Regions from separate parts of the Bacillus sp. JZ109 genome, predicted to be linked through region 1. Evidence: a T-box and tRNA genes for the amino acid it is inferred to sense, from the RefSeq annotation. Region 1 holds a T-box; the other holds one or more tRNA genes.
The links. The T-box of region 1 lies ahead of glyQ (glycine--tRNA ligase subunit alpha). A T-box ahead of a tRNA ligase gene usually reads a tRNA of that ligase, here a tRNA-Gly.

Region 1 (9,605 bases):
TCGGCTCTTTCCGCCTCTTTTTCTTTTATCATTGACCAATTTCTTTGATTCAACACTTTTTTTACATAATCTGATAACTCGGCTTCGCTAAGCTCTTGATTAACCTGAAGCATTAATATATCAGACAAGAGCTGGCTTATATGATCATCCGTCACCCTGGCCATCAGATGCTGAGGCGTCAGCTCGGCTCCCTCTTCATAAAAAGCATAAAGATAGGCGGCTAATGCCCGGTGCTCATCAATATTAAATTGAAACCCTACCCGGTCAATCACTTTTTTGATGACGCTCCGATCTCGAAGCATGTGAGCGAGTAACAGCCTTTCTGCATTTTCATACGCCGGACGCAAACGTTTTTGCCTTGCTTTTGTCGTCAGATGCGCTCGCCGCGTTTTTGTTTCACCGCTATTGTCAGCAGGTTTGTTTTGCTTGCTGAAAACAGACAGCTGCTCAGTTAAAGACTCCTGTGAAAGCGAAAACTCTGAAGCAAGCTGCTTTACATAGACTTCCTGCTCTAGAGACCCTGAAAGCGTGCTGATTTCTTTCAGTACGTCTTTAATGTAAGCCAGGCGGTCGCCTTCATCGGACAGGTTCTTTCCTTTTCGGAAATATTGCATTTTGAACGCCATTACGGTGACACTGGCGTCAATAATGTCGTTTTTAAATTTTTCCCCGCCGAATTTTTTGATGTAATCATCAGGGTCCAATCCGTCAGGAATCATTGCAACTCTGACTTTGCAGCCTTTTTTTTGCAGAAGCTCCGAAGCTTTTAAGGTGGCTTCATAACCGGCTTTATCAGAGTCATAGCAAAGAATGATTTCTTCGACGTTTCTTCTCAGGATCTTGACATGATCATCTGTAAGAGACGTTCCCATCGTGGCTATGCTTTCTTTTACACCCGAGCTTACAGCCGATATGACATCAGCAAACCCTTCAAATAAGACTGCTCTTTCCTGCTTTCTGATATGAAGGCGGGCCTTATAAAAATTGTAAAGCAGTTTACTTTTATGAAAGAGCGGGGTTTCAGGACTGTTCATATACTTAGGCTGCTGACTGCCAAGAGCCCTGCCCGAGAAAGCAACAACAGCCCCGTGATGATCATGGATCGGAAACATGACACGGTTTCTGAAGCGGTCGAAATATCCGCTTCCGTCTTCGCGTCTGATCAGGAGACCCGCTTTTTCCATTTGTGCCTCACTAAATCCCCTCTTTACAAGGAATTTCGTGATAAAGTCCCAAGAATCAAGAGCATAGCCAATCTGAAATTCATCAATCAGCTCTTTCGTAAAGCCCCTAGAAAGCAGATAATCCAGTGCCTCTTGACCTTCTTTTGTATTTATTAACAAATGATGGTAAAATTTCTTCAGGAGCTCATGTGCCTCAGCCATTTTTTGTTCTCCAGAAGACTCTGGCCGGGCTCCGGAATGGACTGTTATATCATCTGGAAAATCAATTTGGTATTTGTCAGCAAGGTGAGAAACCGACTCGGCAAATGAGTAGCCTTCCATCTGCCTTAAAAAAGAGAAAACATTGCCGCCCGCTCCGCAGCCAAAGCAATGAAAAATCTGTTTGTCGGGCGATACGGAAAACGAAGGTGTGCTTTCTCCATGAAAAGGACAGAGTCCAAAGTAGTTTCGGCCTTGCTTCTTTAATTGAACATAATCACCTATGACTTCAACGATATCTGCCGACTTTTGCACCTGATCCACAATTTCATCTGGTATCCGATTTCCCATCTTATAACACTCCGTCGTACATTATTCGATGCTTTAGTGCAAAATCCCTTCATCGTTCGACAGGATTTTTTGCAGCAGTGTAATAAATCGTTCTCGATCTTCTTTATTCAATTTTTTAGGCCCTTTGGCATATACGCCTTTTCTTCTTTGTTTGCCGGAAAAATGACGGCCCTCTAGAGCAAAATCAATCGTGTCTTCTTTGTAAAGACGACCTCTTTCCGACATAACGGAGACATTTCTGTTCAACAGCAGAGATGCTAATCCGATGTCCTGCGTCACAACAATATCTCCCGGTTTCACGTGATTTGCGATATATAAATCAGCAGCTTCTTTATGAGGATCAACATACTTCCATTTTTCTTCATTGCTTCTGGAAAGCTGATAATGTTCAAATGAAGCGACAAAAAGAACTTGAACTTCATACTCGGATGCTGTTTGTAAAATTTCATCTTTTACCGGACAAGCATCAGCATCGACAAAAATCGTCTTTTCTTGTTCATTAAGAAGAGTAATTCTCCATCCCTCCATTAAACTCCTGCATAAAAGCAAGCAAAATCGCACATCCTTTATTATTGTGGATGTATATGAATTTGTCGAAAAATTTCCGGGAGAAATTCTTGACATCTTACCCATAATAGTTTATTCGTATCACACGATCCTTAAACCTAAAATTAATCATTTTATCACAATTTTTTATTATAATACAAACTTCACAAAGATGCTATTGTTTTTCATTATTCCCTTTTGGCACAGCCAAAAACCCAGGATAGAGCGTCCTGAGTTATATGTTTTTTGTTTTGAGATGATGGATAATATTTGCTGTTTCCTCAACCGCTTTATTTGAAACATCAACAACTTGGCAGCCGATCCGATCCACAATCTTTTCGAAATACTCGAGTTCCTCTTTGATTCTGTTGATATTTGCATAAATCGCTTTATCATTAAGCCCGAGTGATTTTAAACGTTCTTTTCTGATATGATTCAGTTTATCAGGGCTAATCTTTAAACCGATGCATTTTTTCGGATCAACGTTAAAGAGTTCTTCCGGCGGATCAACCTCCGGTACAATCGGAACATTGGCAACCTTCAGGCGTTTGTGTGCGAGATATTGAGACAGCGGTGTTTTAGACGTTCTTGACACGCCGATCAAAACGATATCAGCTTTTAAAATTCCTCTTGGATCACGTCCATCATCGTATTTAACTGCAAACTCGATGGCCTCCACTTTTTTGAAATAATCTTCATCAAGCTGGCGCACCCGCCCCGGTTCGTATTTCGCTGTTAAACCGTAGGCTGTTTCCATTTTATCAATCAACGGGCCGATAATATCATAATATAAAACATTTGCTTTTTCCGCTTCGGCTATCAAATATTCTCTGATTTCCGGCACCACGAGTGTAAAACAGATAATGCCGCCGTCTGCCTTTGCAAGTGAAATCACTTCATTGATAGTGCCTATATCTTCAACATAAGGAATTCTTCTTACATGAGTATCATCCGCTGATCCGTTAAATTGGCTGAGTGCTGCTTTTACTACCAATTCAGCCGTTTCACCGACGGAATCCGATACAACATAGATGATGCGGTTATTCATATTATCCCCCCGTTAGTTTGCAATCTTATAGGATTTCATTTTCAGATAAACTGACAAGTATTTTGGTCATATTTGTTTTTGTCACTCTGCCGATCACTTCAAAGCCTTTATCGGTGTCTTTGATGACAGGAAGTGCATCAATTTGTTTTTCTATTAAGTGCTTTGCAATGTCCATCACATAATCCTCGCGTCTGCACACCGTAATGTTCGGCATCCTTGTCATGATGATGTGAACAGGGACCGATGTAAGCTCCTGCTGGCCAATGCTCGCTCTGAGCAAGTCTTTTCGTGAAAGCACCCCGACTAAAACAGCATCGCGGTCCACCACAAACAGAGTACCTACATCTTCTAAAAACATGGTGCAAATCGCATCGTACACAGAAACGTTTTCGTGAATCACTACGGGGATAGATTGAAAGTCTTTCACCTGAAGCTTTTTGAGTTTATCCGCCAAAAGCTGCGTGCCGGTTTTTCCCGTATAGAAATAACCGACTCTCGGGCGCGCCTCGAGGAATCCTGACATGGTGAGTATGGCTAAATCCGGGCGCAATGTCGCCCTGGTTAGGTTCAGCTTTTCTGCAATATGCTCCCCTGTAATCGGCCCGTTTTCTTTTACAATCTGCAAAATATGTTCTTGCCGTTTATTTAGTTCGATCGTACTCACCACCTTTTCACTTCATAGCTATGTAAAGAAATAATAATCCATATTATAACGTAAATATCTTGTAATCAAACAAAAAACTTATAAATGGGGAAAAGACGATTACCGATCACACAGCAACCGCCTTTTCTCTCTTTATTTTACAATAAGGGCATTCATATTCGCAAAGGACTTGATCTCATCCGCCAAGCTTACCATTTGCGCTAAACGATTTGCCTTTAATGACTCATTATCCGCTATAACCATTGTATGATCGAAGTAAGCATCGATCGGTTCTTTTAAGGCTGCAAGTGAAGCAAGCGCCGCCTCATAATCTTTTTTGCTGAAGTTTTCCTGCAGATTTTGCTTCGCTGTTTGGTAGGCATCAAACAGTTTTGCTTCGTATTCATTTTCAAACAGATCAGGCTGAATGTCTCCGCGGACTCCTTTTTTGCTGATAGAGATCACTCGGCCTAACGCTTCGGCTGTTTCCTTAAAGCCAGGTGCACCAAGCTTTTGCTCCAGTACTTGTGCTTTATGCAGCGCAGAGTACGGCTCAAGCTCAGAGCTTTCCAGCACGGCGTCAATGACGTCATGTCTGATTTGTTCAGCATTCAAGACATATTTCAAGCGCTGAGTGAAGAAATCCAGCAGTTCATTTTCTTTATCGGTTTGAACGAAAGTAAGCAGCTCTTCAAATGAAATTCCCCAGTTGCGGTCAAGAAGAATCGCAACAATACCGCTTGCTTGGCGGCGCAGTCCGTAAGGGTCCTGGGAACCGGTCGGAATTACGCCGATAGAGAAGAATGAAGCGATTGTGTCAAGCTTATCCGCCATTGCTACAACAGCTCCGGTGAAAGTAGAAGGCGTTTCTCCGCCCGCTGATCTAGGCATATAATGTTCATTAACTGCCGCCGCCACAGCTTCATCTTCGCCAAGCATTCTCGCATACTTTTCGCCCATAATTCCTTGAAGTTCAGGGAATTCATATATCATATGCGTCACAAGGTCGAATTTAGAAATTTCAGCAGCCCGCTTCACATGTTTTAATGTATCTTCATCAGCCTGAAGACGAACGGCAAGTTTCTCTGCGATTGATGTGACTCTTCTAACCTTATCAGCAAGAGAACCAAGCTCTTCATGGAAAACGATATTTTCAAGCTTCTTCACATTTGCATCAATGTTTAGTTTCTGATCTTCTTTGTAGAAGAATGAAGCATCAGATAAACGTGCGCGCAGCACTTTTTCATTGCCTCGGGCCACATTTTCAATCGCGTGGCTGTTGCCGTTTCGGACTGTGATAAAGTGAGGCAGCAGGTCACCATTTTTGTCTTTGACAGGGAAGTAGCGCTGATGCTCTTTCATTGTCGTGACAAGCACTTCTTCAGGAATTGACAGAAACTCGGATTCAAATGAACCGTAAAGAGCTGTCGGGTATTCTACCAAATGATTCACTTCATCAAGAAGGTCTTCGTCAACTGGAATGCTCCAATTGTTTTCAGCAGCCATTGCTTCCAGCTGAGATTGAATCATTTGCTTTCGGACGCTAGGATCAGCAATAACATGCTGTCCTTTGAGCTGCTCTTCATAAGCTGAAGGTGATTCAATTGACACTTCATGTCCGAGGAAACGATGTCCCTGTGTTGTCCGTCCAGACTCAACGTTTGTGATCGAAAATGGAATGACATCCTGTCCAAATAATGCGACAATCCATTTGATCGGTCGGATATAACGCAAATCTTCATTTCCCCAGCGCATGTTTTTCGGGAAATGCAAGCTTGTAATTAAACCGCTCAGTTCCGGCAGAAGCGACTTCGTTTCTTGGCCGGCTTGGAATTTTTGCACGAATACATACTCTATGCCTTTTACTTCTTTGATGTACAGGTCTTCCACATTCGCGCCTTGGCCTTTTGAAAAGCCGATTGCCGCTTTTGTCCAGTTCCCGTCCGCATCAAGGGCAATTTTTTTCGCAGGCCCTTTTGCTTCTTCTTTTATATCATCCTGCTTTTCTGCGACATCCTTAACGAACACAGCAAGACGTCTCGGTGTATTGAAGAGTTTCACTTCACCGTGAGTAATATTTTTTTCTTTAAGCCAGCCTGTCAGCTTGTCGCCAAGCTGAACCATGCTTTCATTCAAAAAGCGCGCCGGCATTTCCTCTAATCCGATCTCTAAAAGTAAATCCTGTTTACTCATGAGAAGAACCCTCCCCTTTAAGCATTGGGAACCCTAGTTTTTCTCGTTCCTCATAGTAGGTTTTTGCTACTTTTCTAGCTAAATTCCGCACTCTTGCGATATAGCCCGTCCGCTCGGTAACAGAGATCGCACCTTTGGCATCAAGCAGGTTGAAAGTGTGCGAGCATTTCAGCACATAGTCATATGCTGGATGAACAAGTCCGTTGTCCATTTGCTTGATCGCTTCTTTTTCATATGTGCTGAACAATTGGAACAGCATATCGACGTCTGATGTTTCAAACGTATAAACAGAATGCTCATATTCAGCCATCATGAATAAATCTTTTACTGTAAACCCTGAGGTCCATTCCAAGTCAAACACGTTTTCTTTATCCTGGATATAAGACGCGAGACGCTCAATTCCATACGTAATCTCTACAGAAACGGGTTTACACTCTAATCCCCCGACCTGCTGGAAATACGTAAATTGTGTGATTTCCATTCCGTCAAGCCAAACTTCCCAGCCTAGACCCGCACAGCCTAAAGACGGATTCTCCCAGTTGTCTTCAACAAAGCGAATATCGTGCTCAAGCGGATCAATTCCAAGAGCACGCAAGGAATCCAAATACAGCTCTTGAATGTTATCAGGTGACGGTTTAATAATGACCTGGAACTGATGATGCTGATACAGTCTGTTCGGGTTCTCCCCGTAGCGGCCGTCTGCCGGACGTCTGGAAGGCTCTACATAAGCCACTTTCCACGGCTCAGGACCGATACTGCGCAAAAATGTATACGGGCTCATCGTGCCGGCTCCTTTTTCTACATCGTAAGCCTGCATAAGCACACAGCCCTGACTGGACCAATGCTTTTGCAAGGTTAGAATCATGTCTTGAATATTCATTTCAAGCACCTCCACTTTTCTTTCATAAGTTGGTTGACTGCGGCAGCAACCAAAAAACTCCCGTCTCTATGCTTGCCAGCCGCAAACATAGGGACGAGAGTTCTCCCGCGGTTCCACCCTAGTTGCTGAGAACAAAATCCCAGCCTCTTTTTTTAAAATTGCTCAAGAATGCCTTTCGTTGCGTGCTCATCCTTAGCTTACACCGCCCTAAGGTCGCTTTCATGAGGTAAACGCAAGTACTTCTTTCTCTCACTGCAACATATTTTATAATAAATGATCATATAAAAAGATGGACCAAAAGTCAACTTTTGTTTTCACCCATAAGATGTTTCATGCTTTCCATTTGATCTAAAAAGCGCTTTGATTTTAAATACAATCCCGAATATTCTTCGTAATATAAATCAATCACTTGCTTTAATTCAGCTTTTGTTTCCTCTTTTAAGGACACATTGCCGAGCCTCGACAGATCAAAATAGTAAAAGAGTCTTAACAGCCTTGCCGTTTGCGGTTTAATCGGTATCCTGTAAGGATCTTTTTCAAAACAGCGGTGGCATATAAAACCATTATCACGAACAGAGAAATGAAAGGTTCCGTCTTGGCTTTTACAATGTACACAATGATTTAGCTCAGGATACAGGCCCATGACACCGAGCATCTTCATTTGAACAATGAAGGTGATAACATCCGGATCTGTTCCTTCATTCAGCTGTTTTAATGATTCTAATATGAATTCAAATAAATAAGGGTTTGGCTTTTTTTCTTCTGTGCCTCTGTCGACTAACTCAGCAATATAGGCAGCATATGCTGTTAAAAACAAATCTTCCCTGATGCCTCTCATGCTGAGGATCATTTCCCCCTGCTGAAGCGTTCCGAGGCCCGATGTTTTTTGCACTAAGAAAGCACCATACAAAAAGGGCTGGCTGACTGCTGATAAACGGCTGTTCGGTTTTTTGGCGCCTCGTGCCATAACACCTATTTTTCCGTGTTCTCTTGTCAGTAATGTTACGATTTTATTCGTCTCTCCGTAATCATTTGTGCGAAGAACGATTCCTTCACATTTTGTCAGCATTTCCGCACCTTCCTCAAGCAGGAGCGGCCAAGAGGTTTATAAAATTGGATAATCAAATCGGGCTAGCTCATCTTCTAGTTCTTCGGGTCTTTCCATGTTCTCTTTTTCCAGTTCTTTAAAAAGAAGATACGTATCAACATTTCCTGTTTGAGAAAATACGTTCCAGGTAAAATTCAACACAAGAAACCCACCTTTCTGTAGTTAAACTAGCTTACCTAAACTCCAAATTCTTACCTTTATCTTGACCAGATGTCCTCCATTTCATGTTAAACAAAATTTGCTAATGTATCCCTGTTCCTGTGAGATAATGACACACACGGGAAGAGATTAATATTCGTCCTCTTTAAAGCCAAAATCGCGAAGCTGGGACATTTTATTACGCCAGTCCTTCTGCACTTTCACCCACAATTCAAGGTAGACACGGGAGCCCAATAGTGCTTCAATATCCGCTCTCGCTCTTTTTCCAACCTCTTTTAGAAGGCTTCCTTTTTTACCGATCACGATGCCTTTCTGAGAATCCCGCTCGACCACAATCGTTGCCGCTACGTGCACAGAACCGTTGTCCTGCCCTTTGATGGATTCGATGGCCACCGCAATGCTGTGCGGGATTTCTTCTCTCGTCAAATGCAGCACCTTTTCCCTGATTAATTCAGAAATGATAAATCGCTCAGGGTGGTCAGTTACCTGGTCACTCGGATAGAATTGCGGCCCTTCCGGCAAATACGCTTCAATCTGAGCGAGCAAGGTTTCGATGTTATTTCCTTCTAAAGCAGAAATCGGAACAATTTCCTTAAAAGGATAACGTTTGCGGTATTCGTCAATTAGCAGAAGCAATTGGTCGGGATGAATTTTATCGATTTTGTTTACGATTAAGAATACAGGCGTAGACATCGTCTGCAATTTCTCAATGATGAATTCGTCGCCCTTCCCGTAGCCTTCCTCAGCATTGATCATAAACAAGATCAAATCGACTTCTTTTAATGTATTTTGCGCCACTTTCATCATAAAGTCCCCAAGCTTATGCTTAGGTTTATGAATCCCTGGTGTGTCAATAAAAATGGTTTGTGATGTGCCTGTCGTCAGTACTCCTTGCACCTTGTTTCTCGTCGTTTGGGGCTTATCGCTCATGATCGCGATTTTTTGTCCAATGACTCTGTTCAAAAATGTAGATTTTCCTACGTTTGGTCTTCCAATAATGGATACAAATCCTGATTTAAAGCTTTCGTTCGTCATGTAAATCCTCCGATGAAAATGCGCCTGGCAATAATTCTTCCACAGTCATTTCTTTTATTTGTCCTTGTAAATTAGTCAGTACGACAATAACGTCTTTTGTGCACAGCTCAGAAATCACCTGGCGGCAGGCTCCGCACGGAGATACTGGTCCAGGGGTGTCAGCCGCAACGGCCAGCATCTGAAACTCTGTATCCCCTTCAGAAACAGCTTTAAATAAAGCGGTACGCTCGGCGCAATTGCACATGCTGTATGCCGCGTTC
Region 2 (9,605 bases), 1.8 Mb from region 1:
GATGTACGAAGGAACGGCAAACTGGGATATCATCAAAGAAGTTAAACAATCAGTATCGATTCCGGTTATCGGAAACGGCGATGTTAAGACACCGCAGGATGCTAAGCGTATGCTCGATGAGACAGGAGTAGACGGGGTCATGATCGGACGCGCTGCATTGGGCAACCCGTGGATGATTTACCGTACGGTTCAGTATCTTGAAACAGGTGAATTAAAAGAAGAGCCGCAAGTACGCGAAAAAATGGCCGTATGCAAACTGCATCTTGACCGCCTGATTGACTTAAAAGGTGAAAACGTAGCGGTAAGAGAAATGAGAAAGCACGCTGCATGGTATCTGAAAGGCGTGAAAGGCAATGCGAACGTTCGTAATGAAATCAATCATTGCGAGACGAGAGAAGAGTTTGTACAGCTTTTAGATGCATTTACGGTTGAAGTTGAGGCAAAAGAGCTTCAAAATGCAAAAGTAGGATAATACTCACCTCTATTTGCTGCTCACTGCTAGTTTTACGCTGGCAGTTTTTCTGCTTTTTTCATGAAACAATATCTGTAATGGAGTGATAACAATGAGTCAAGAAGAGCATAACCATGAAGAATTGAATGATCAGCTGCAAGTCAGACGCGATAAAATGAATCAGCTGAGAGATAACGGCATCGATCCATTCGGCGCACGTTTTGAAAGAACTCATCAGTCTCAAGAAGTTATTTCGGCATATCAAGATCTAACCAAAGAAGAGTTAGAAGAAAAAGCGATTGAAGTTACAATCGCAGGCCGCATGATGACAAAACGCGGCAAAGGAAAAGCTGGCTTTGCCCATCTTCAGGATTTAGAAGGTCAAATCCAAATTTACGTAAGAAAAGACAGTGTCGGTGACGACCAATATGAAATCTTCAAGTCTTCTGACCTTGGTGATCTTATCGGTGTAACCGGAAAAGTCTTCAAAACAAATGTAGGCGAATTGTCTGTTAAAGCAACTTCCTTTGAATTGCTGACAAAAGCGCTTCGCCCGCTTCCTGACAAATACCATGGTTTAAAAGACGTTGAGCAGCGCTACCGTCAGCGCTACCTGGATCTTATCGTAAACCCAGACAGCAAACATACGTTCATTACACGAAGCAAGATCATTCAAGCTATGAGAAGATACCTTGATGATCATGGATACTTAGAAGTAGAAACACCTACAATGCACAGCATTCCTGGGGGAGCTTCTGCGCGTCCGTTTATCACTCACCACAACGCGTTAGACATTCCACTCTATATGCGTATTGCTATCGAACTGCACCTAAAACGTCTAATTGTCGGCGGTTTAGAAAAAGTATATGAAATCGGCCGTGTTTTCCGTAACGAAGGTGTCTCTACACGCCATAACCCTGAATTTACAATGATTGAGTTATATGAAGCATATGCGGACTATAAAGATATCATGAGCTTAACTGAAAACCTTGTCGCTCATATCGCCCAAGAAGTGCTTGGCACAACTACGATTCAATACGGGGAAGAGCAAATCGACCTTAAACCGGAGTGGAAAAGAATCCATATGGTTGACGCAGTCAAAGAAGCGACCGGCGTTGATTTCTGGGAAGAGGTTACTGTTGAACAGGCGCGTGAATATGCAAAAGAACATGGTGTAGAAATTAAAGATTCTATGACAGTAGGCCATATCATCAACGAATTCTTCGAGCAAAAAATTGAAGAAACGCTTATTCAGCCAACGTTTATTTACGGGCATCCTGTAGAAATTTCTCCTCTTGCTAAGAAAAACCCTGAGGACCCGCGTTTTACAGACCGTTTTGAGCTGTTTATCGTTGGCCGTGAACATGCCAACGCGTTTACAGAGCTGAATGATCCTATTGATCAAAGAGAACGCTTTGAAGCGCAATTAAAAGAGCGTGAAGCCGGTAATGATGAAGCTCATTTAATGGATGAAGACTTTGTTGAAGCTCTGGAATACGGTATGCCGCCAACAGGAGGTTTAGGCATCGGTATCGACCGTCTGGTTATGTTGCTGACGAATGCCCCTTCTATTCGCGATGTGCTGTTATTCCCGCAAATGAGACAACGCTAATAAAGAAGAGCGGTATCCTCCATAGGGAAAGGATGCCGCTCTTTTTAAATTCCTTAGTATTTCTTCAAAAAAACTATTGCACTATTATTTACTAGGTGGTATATTATTATTCGTTGCCGCTAAACAAGGCGATAACGAAAAAAAGAAATTCAAAAAAAGTTATTGACTTCACTGAGTCAACGAGTTATAATAATAAAGTCGCTTGAACGAAGTGAACAAAATGATCTTTGAAAACTAAACAAGACAAAACGTACCTGTTAATTCAGTTTTTAAAAATCGCACAGCGATGTGCGTAGTCAGTCAAACTACTTTATCGGAGAGTTTGATCCTGGCTCAGGACGAACGCTGGCGGCGTGCCTAATACATGCAAGTCGAGCGGACAGATGGGAGCTTGCTCCCTGATGTTAGCGGCGGACGGGTGAGTAACACGTGGGTAACCTGCCTGTAAGACTGGGATAACTCCGGGAAACCGGGGCTAATACCGGATGGTTGTTTGAACCGCATGGTTCAAACATAAAAGGTGGCTTCGGCTACCACTTACAGATGGACCCGCGGCGCATTAGCTAGTTGGTGAGGTAATGGCTCACCAAGGCAACGATGCGTAGCCGACCTGAGAGGGTGATCGGCCACACTGGGACTGAGACACGGCCCAGACTCCTACGGGAGGCAGCAGTAGGGAATCTTCCGCAATGGACGAAAGTCTGACGGAGCAACGCCGCGTGAGTGATGAAGGTTTTCGGATCGTAAAGCTCTGTTGTTAGGGAAGAACAAGTACCGTTCGAATAGGGCGGTACCTTGACGGTACCTAACCAGAAAGCCACGGCTAACTACGTGCCAGCAGCCGCGGTAATACGTAGGTGGCAAGCGTTGTCCGGAATTATTGGGCGTAAAGGGCTCGCAGGCGGTTTCTTAAGTCTGATGTGAAAGCCCCCGGCTCAACCGGGGAGGGTCATTGGAAACTGGGGAACTTGAGTGCAGAAGAGGAGAGTGGAATTCCACGTGTAGCGGTGAAATGCGTAGAGATGTGGAGGAACACCAGTGGCGAAGGCGACTCTCTGGTCTGTAACTGACGCTGAGGAGCGAAAGCGTGGGGAGCGAACAGGATTAGATACCCTGGTAGTCCACGCCGTAAACGATGAGTGCTAAGTGTTAGGGGGTTTCCGCCCCTTAGTGCTGCAGCTAACGCATTAAGCACTCCGCCTGGGGAGTACGGTCGCAAGACTGAAACTCAAAGGAATTGACGGGGGCCCGCACAAGCGGTGGAGCATGTGGTTTAATTCGAAGCAACGCGAAGAACCTTACCAGGTCTTGACATCCTCTGACAATCCTAGAGATAGGACGTCCCCTTCGGGGGCAGAGTGACAGGTGGTGCATGGTTGTCGTCAGCTCGTGTCGTGAGATGTTGGGTTAAGTCCCGCAACGAGCGCAACCCTTGATCTTAGTTGCCAGCATTCAGTTGGGCACTCTAAGGTGACTGCCGGTGACAAACCGGAGGAAGGTGGGGATGACGTCAAATCATCATGCCCCTTATGACCTGGGCTACACACGTGCTACAATGGACAGAACAAAGGGCAGCGAAACCGCGAGGTTAAGCCAATCCCACAAATCTGTTCTCAGTTCGGATCGCAGTCTGCAACTCGACTGCGTGAAGCTGGAATCGCTAGTAATCGCGGATCAGCATGCCGCGGTGAATACGTTCCCGGGCCTTGTACACACCGCCCGTCACACCACGAGAGTTTGTAACACCCGAAGTCGGTGAGGTAACCTTTTAGGAGCCAGCCGCCGAAGGTGGGACAGATGATTGGGGTGAAGTCGTAACAAGGTAGCCGTATCGGAAGGTGCGGCTGGATCACCTCCTTTCTAAGGATATTATACGGAATATAAGACCTTGGGTCTTATAAACAGAACGTTCCCTGTCTTGTTTAGTTTTGAAGGATCATTCCTTCGAAACGTGTTCTTTGAAAACTAGATAACAGTAGACATCACATTCAATTAGTAATACAAGATATCACATAGTGATTCTTTTTAACGGTTAAGTTAGAAAGGGCGCACGGTGGATGCCTTGGCACTAGGAGCCGATGAAGGACGGGACGAACACCGATATGCTTCGGGGAGCTGTAAGCAAGCTTTGATCCGGAGATTTCCGAATGGGGAAACCCACCACTCGTAATGGAGTGGTATCCATATCTGAATTCATAGGATATGAGAAGGCAGACCCGGGGAACTGAAACATCTAAGTACCCGGAGGAAGAGAAAGCAAATGCGATTCCCTGAGTAGCGGCGAGCGAAACGGGATCAGCCCAAACCAAGAGGCTTGCCTCTTGGGGTTGTAGGACACTCTATACGGAGTTACAAAAGAACGAGGTAGATGAAGAGGTCTGGAAAGGCCCGCCATAGGAGGTAACAGCCCTGTAGTCAAAACTTCGTTCTCTCCTGAGTGGATCCTGAGTACGGCGGAACACGTGAAATTCCGTCGGAATCCGGGAGGACCATCTCCCAAGGCTAAATACTCCCTAGTGACCGATAGTGAACCAGTACCGTGAGGGAAAGGTGAAAAGCACCCCGGAAGGGGAGTGAAAGAGATCCTGAAACCGTGTGCCTACAAGTAGTCAGAGCCCGTTAACGGGTGATGGCGTGCCTTTTGTAGAATGAACCGGCGAGTTACGATCCCGTGCAAGGTTAAGCAGAAGATGCGGAGCCGCAGCGAAAGCGAGTCTGAATAGGGCGCATGAGTACGTGGTCGTAGACCCGAAACCAGGTGATCTACCCATGTCCAGGGTGAAGTTCAGGTAACACTGAATGGAGGCCCGAACCCACGCACGTTGAAAAGTGCGGGGATGAGGTGTGGGTAGGGGTGAAATGCCAATCGAACCTGGAGATAGCTGGTTCTCTCCGAAATAGCTTTAGGGCTAGCCTCAAGGTAAGAGTCTTGGAGGTAGAGCACTGATTGGACTAGGGGCCCCTACCGGGTTACCGAATTCAGTCAAACTCCGAATGCCAATGACTTATCCTTGGGAGTCAGACTGCGAGTGATAAGATCCGTAGTCGAAAGGGAAACAGCCCAGACCGCCAGCTAAGGTCCCAAAGTATACGTTAAGTGGAAAAGGATGTGGAGTTGCTTAGACAACCAGGATGTTGGCTTAGAAGCAGCCACCATTTAAAGAGTGCGTAATAGCTCACTGGTCGAGTGACTCTGCGCCGAAAATGTACCGGGGCTAAACGTATCACCGAAGCTGCGGACTGTTCTTCGAACAGTGGTAGGAGAGCGTTCTAAGGGCTGTGAAGCCAGACCGGAAGGACTGGTGGAGCGCTTAGAAGTGAGAATGCCGGTATGAGTAGCGAAAGAGGGGTGAGAATCCCCTCCACCGAATGCCTAAGGTTTCCTGAGGAAGGCTCGTCCGCTCAGGGTTAGTCGGGACCTAAGCCGAGGCCGAAAGGCGTAGGCGATGGACAACAGGTTGATATTCCTGTACCACCTCCTCACCATTTGAGCAATGGGGGGACGCAGGAGGATAGGGTAAGCGCGGTATTGGATATCCGCGTCCAAGCAGTTAGGCTGGGAAATAGGCAAATCCGTTTCCCATAAGGCTGAGCTGTGATGGCGAGCGAAATATAGTAGCGAAGTTCCTGATTCCACACTGCCAAGAAAAGCCTCTAGCGAGGTGAGAGGTGCCCGTACCGCAAACCGACACAGGTAGGCGAGGAGAGAATCCTAAGGTGATCGAGAGAACTCTCGTTAAGGAACTCGGCAAAATGACCCCGTAACTTCGGGAGAAGGGGTGCTCTGTTAGGGTGCAAGCCCGAGAGAGCCGCAGTGAATAGGCCCAGGCGACTGTTTAGCAAAAACACAGGTCTCTGCGAAGCCGTAAGGCGAAGTATAGGGGCTGACGCCTGCCCGGTGCTGGAAGGTTAAGAGGAGCGCTTAGCGTAAGCGAAGGTGCGAATTGAAGCCCCAGTAAACGGCGGCCGTAACTATAACGGTCCTAAGGTAGCGAAATTCCTTGTCGGGTAAGTTCCGACCCGCACGAAAGGCGCAACGATCTGGGCACTGTCTCAACGAGAGACTCGGTGAAATTATAGTACCTGTGAAGATGCAGGTTACCCGCGACAGGACGGAAAGACCCCGTGGAGCTTTACTGCAGCCTGATATTGAATGTTGGTACAGCTTGTACAGGATAGGTAGGAGCCTTGGAAACCGGAGCGCCAGCTTCGGTGGAGGCATCGGTGGGATACTACCCTGGCTGTATTGACCTTCTAACCCGCCGCCCTTATCGGGCGGGGAGACAGTGTCAGGTGGGCAGTTTGACTGGGGCGGTCGCCTCCTAAAAGGTAACGGAGGCGCCCAAAGGTTCCCTCAGAATGGTTGGAAATCATTCGCAGAGTGTAAAGGCACAAGGGAGCTTGACTGCGAGACCTACAAGTCGAGCAGGGACGAAAGTCGGGCTTAGTGATCCGGTGGTTCCGCATGGAAGGGCCATCGCTCAACGGATAAAAGCTACCCCGGGGATAACAGGCTTATCTCCCCCAAGAGTCCACATCGACGGGGAGGTTTGGCACCTCGATGTCGGCTCATCGCATCCTGGGGCTGTAGTCGGTCCCAAGGGTTGGGCTGTTCGCCCATTAAAGCGGTACGCGAGCTGGGTTCAGAACGTCGTGAGACAGTTCGGTCCCTATCCGTCGCGGGCGCAGGAAATTTGAGAGGAGCTGTCCTTAGTACGAGAGGACCGGGATGGACGCACCGCTGGTGTACCAGTTGTTCTGCCAAGGGCATCGCTGGGTAGCTATGTGCGGACGGGATAAGTGCTGAAAGCATCTAAGCATGAAGCCCCCCTCAAGATGAGATTTCCCATTCCGCAAGGAAGTAAGATCCCTGAAAGATGATCAGGTTGATAGGTCTGAGGTGGAAGTGTGGCGACACATGGAGCTGACAGATACTAATCGATCGAGGACTTAACCATATTTTTGAATGATGTCACACCTGTTATCTAGTTTTGAGAGAACACTCTCAATTTGTTTGGTGGCGATAGCGAAGAGGTCACACCCGTTCCCATACCGAACACGGAAGTTAAGCTCTTCAGCGCCGATGGTAGTCGGGGGTTTCCCCCTGTGAGAGTAGGACGCCGCCAAGCAATTGCACGTTAGTGCAATTATGGAGGATTAGCTCAGCTGGGAGAGCATCTGCCTTACAAGCAGAGGGTCGGCGGTTCGAGCCCGTCATCCTCCACCATTATGCCGGTGTAGCTCAATTGGTAGAGCAACTGACTTGTAATCAGTAGGTTGGGGGTTCAAGTCCTCTTGCCGGCACCACTTTTATATGATATAATACTCAAGTCTCTTGTAGAAGAGCCATTAGCTCAGTTGGTAGAGCATCTGACTTTTAATCAGAGGGTCGAAGGTTCGAGTCCTTCATGGCTCACCATTTTGCGCGGGTGTGGCGGAATTGGCAGACGCGCTAGACTTAGGATCTAGTGTCTTTATGACGTGGGGGTTCAAGTCCCTTCACCCGCATTATATAGGATAACAGTTAGAAAAACTGGACATCCTGTCTGCGGAAGTAGTTCAGTGGTAGAACACCACCTTGCCAAGGTGGGGGTCGCGGGTTCGAATCCCGTCTTCCGCTCCAACTATACCATCCACGCCGGGGTGGTGGAATTGGCAGACACACAGGACTTAAAATCCTGCGGTAGGTGACTACCGTGCCGGTTCAAGTCCGGCCCTCGGCATTATGTTTTGCGCCCGTAGCTCAATTGGATAGAGCGTTTGACTACGGATCAAAAGGTTAGGGGTTCGACTCCTCTCGGGCGCGCCATATCTTTTAATAGAATAGATGGGAAATCGGGAAGTAGCTCAGCTTGGTAGAGCACATGGTTTGGGACCATGGGGTCGCAGGTTCGAATCCTGTCTTCCCGACCATTTTTTATGGGGCCTTAGCTCAGCTGGGAGAGCGCCTGCTTTGCACGCAGGAGGTCAGCGGTTCGATCCCGCTAGGCTCCACCAAAAGTTTTTAAAAAAAGTTGTTGACTTTGAAGAAGTGACATTGTATACTAATAAAGTTGCTTTAACAAAGCGGACAAACAAAATGATCTTTGAAAACTAAACAAGACAAAACGTACCTGTTAATTCAGTTTTTAAAAATCGCACAGCGATGTGCGTAGTCAGTCAAACTACTTTATCGGAGAGTTTGATCCTGGCTCAGGACGAACGCTGGCGGCGTGCCTAATACATGCAAGTCGAGCGGACAGATGGGAGCTTGCTCCCTGATGTTAGCGGCGGACGGGTGAGTAACACGTGGGTAACCTGCCTGTAAGACTGGGATAACTCCGGGAAACCGGGGCTAATACCGGATGGTTGTTTGAACCGCATGGTTCAAACATAAAAGGTGGCTTCGGCTACCACTTACAGATGGACCCGCGGCGCATTAGCTAGTTGGTGAGGTAATGGCTCACCAAGGCAACGATGCGTAGCCGACCTGAGAGGGTGATCGGCCACACTGGGACTGAGACACGGCCCAGACTCCTACGGGAGGCAGCAGTAGGGAATCTTCCGCAATGGACGAAAGTCTGACGGAGCAACGCCGCGTGAGTGATGAAGGTTTTCGGATCGTAAAGCTCTGTTGTTAGGGAAGAACAAGTACCGTTCGAATAGGGCGGTACCTTGACGGTACCTAACCAGAAAGCCACGGCTAACTACGTGCCAGCAGCCGCGGTAATACGTAGGTGGCAAGCGTTGTCCGGAATTATTGGGCGTAAAGGGCTCGCAGGCGGTTTCTTAAGTCTGATGTGAAAGCCCCCGGCTCAACCGGGGAGGGTCATTGGAAACTGGGGAACTTGAGTGCAGAAGAGGAGAGTGGAATTCCACGTGTAGCGGTGAAATGCGTAGAGATGTGGAGGAACACCAGTGGCGAAGGCGACTCTCTGGTCTGTAACTGACGCTGAGGAGCGAAAGCGTGGGGAGCGAACAGGATTAGATACCCTGGTAGTCCACGCCGTAAACGATGAGTGCTAAGTGTTAGGGGGTTTCCGCCCCTTAGTGCTGCAGCTAACGCATTAAGCACTCCGCCTGGGGAGTACGGTCGCAAGACTGAAACTCAAAGGAATTGACGGGGGCCCGCACAAGCGGTGGAGCATGTGGTTTAATTCGAAGCAACGCGAAGAACCTTACCAGGTCTTGACATCCTCTGACAATCCTAGAGATAGGACGTCCCCTTCGGGGGCAGAGTGACAGGTGGTGCATGGTTGTCGTCAGCTCGTGTCGTGAGATGTTGGGTTAAGTCCCGCAACGAGCGCAACCCTTGATCTTAGTTGCCAGCATTCAGTTGGGCACTCTAAGGTGACTGCCGGTGACAAACCGGAGGAAGGTGGGGATGACGTCAAATCATCATGCCCCTTATGACCTGGGCTACACACGTGCTACAATGGACAGAACAAAGGGCAGCGAAACCGCGAGGTTAAGCCAATCCCACAAATCTGTTCTCAGTTCGGATCGCAGTCTGCAACTCGACTGCGTGAAGCTGGAATCGCTAGTAATCGCGGATCAGCATGC

Region 2: it encodes a tRNA-Gly, which carries the amino acid that the T-box ahead of glyQ (glycine--tRNA ligase subunit alpha) is inferred to sense. The anticodon was not compared.

What each region holds. Positions count from the first base shown of each region.
Region 1 covers NZ_CP096388.1:1,665,156-1,674,760, reverse strand. The annotation lists gene dnaG (DNA primase) at 1-1,733, opposite strand, end outside; gene M1D94_RS08750 (YaiI/YqxD family protein) at 1,767-2,261, opposite strand; gene M1D94_RS08745 (pyruvate, water dikinase regulatory protein) at 2,515-3,327, opposite strand; gene ccpN (transcriptional regulator CcpN) at 3,353-3,991, opposite strand; gene glyS (glycine--tRNA ligase subunit beta) at 4,124-6,163, opposite strand; gene glyQ (glycine--tRNA ligase subunit alpha) at 6,156-7,043, opposite strand; T-box leader at 7,130-7,305, opposite strand; gene recO (DNA repair protein RecO) at 7,345-8,112, opposite strand; gene M1D94_RS08720 (YqzL family protein) at 8,149-8,292, opposite strand; gene era (GTPase Era) at 8,440-9,345, opposite strand; gene M1D94_RS08710 (cytidine deaminase) at 9,326-9,605, opposite strand, start outside.
Region 2 covers NZ_CP096388.1:4,007,591-4,017,195, reverse strand. The annotation lists gene dusB (tRNA dihydrouridine synthase DusB) at 1-472, shown strand, start outside; gene lysS (lysine--tRNA ligase) at 564-2,063, shown strand; rRNA gene M1D94_RS21180 (16S ribosomal RNA) at 2,374-3,923, shown strand; rRNA gene M1D94_RS21175 (23S ribosomal RNA) at 4,094-7,021, shown strand; rRNA gene rrf (5S ribosomal RNA) at 7,077-7,192, shown strand; tRNA gene M1D94_RS21165 (tRNA-Val) at 7,215-7,290, shown strand; tRNA gene M1D94_RS21160 (tRNA-Thr) at 7,295-7,370, shown strand; tRNA gene M1D94_RS21155 (tRNA-Lys) at 7,407-7,482, shown strand; tRNA gene M1D94_RS21150 (tRNA-Leu) at 7,489-7,571, shown strand; tRNA gene M1D94_RS21145 (tRNA-Gly) at 7,612-7,686, shown strand; tRNA gene M1D94_RS21140 (tRNA-Leu) at 7,701-7,786, shown strand; tRNA gene M1D94_RS21135 (tRNA-Arg) at 7,796-7,872, shown strand; tRNA gene M1D94_RS21130 (tRNA-Pro) at 7,900-7,976, shown strand; tRNA gene M1D94_RS21125 (tRNA-Ala) at 7,985-8,060, shown strand; rRNA gene M1D94_RS21120 (16S ribosomal RNA) at 8,233-9,605, shown strand, end outside.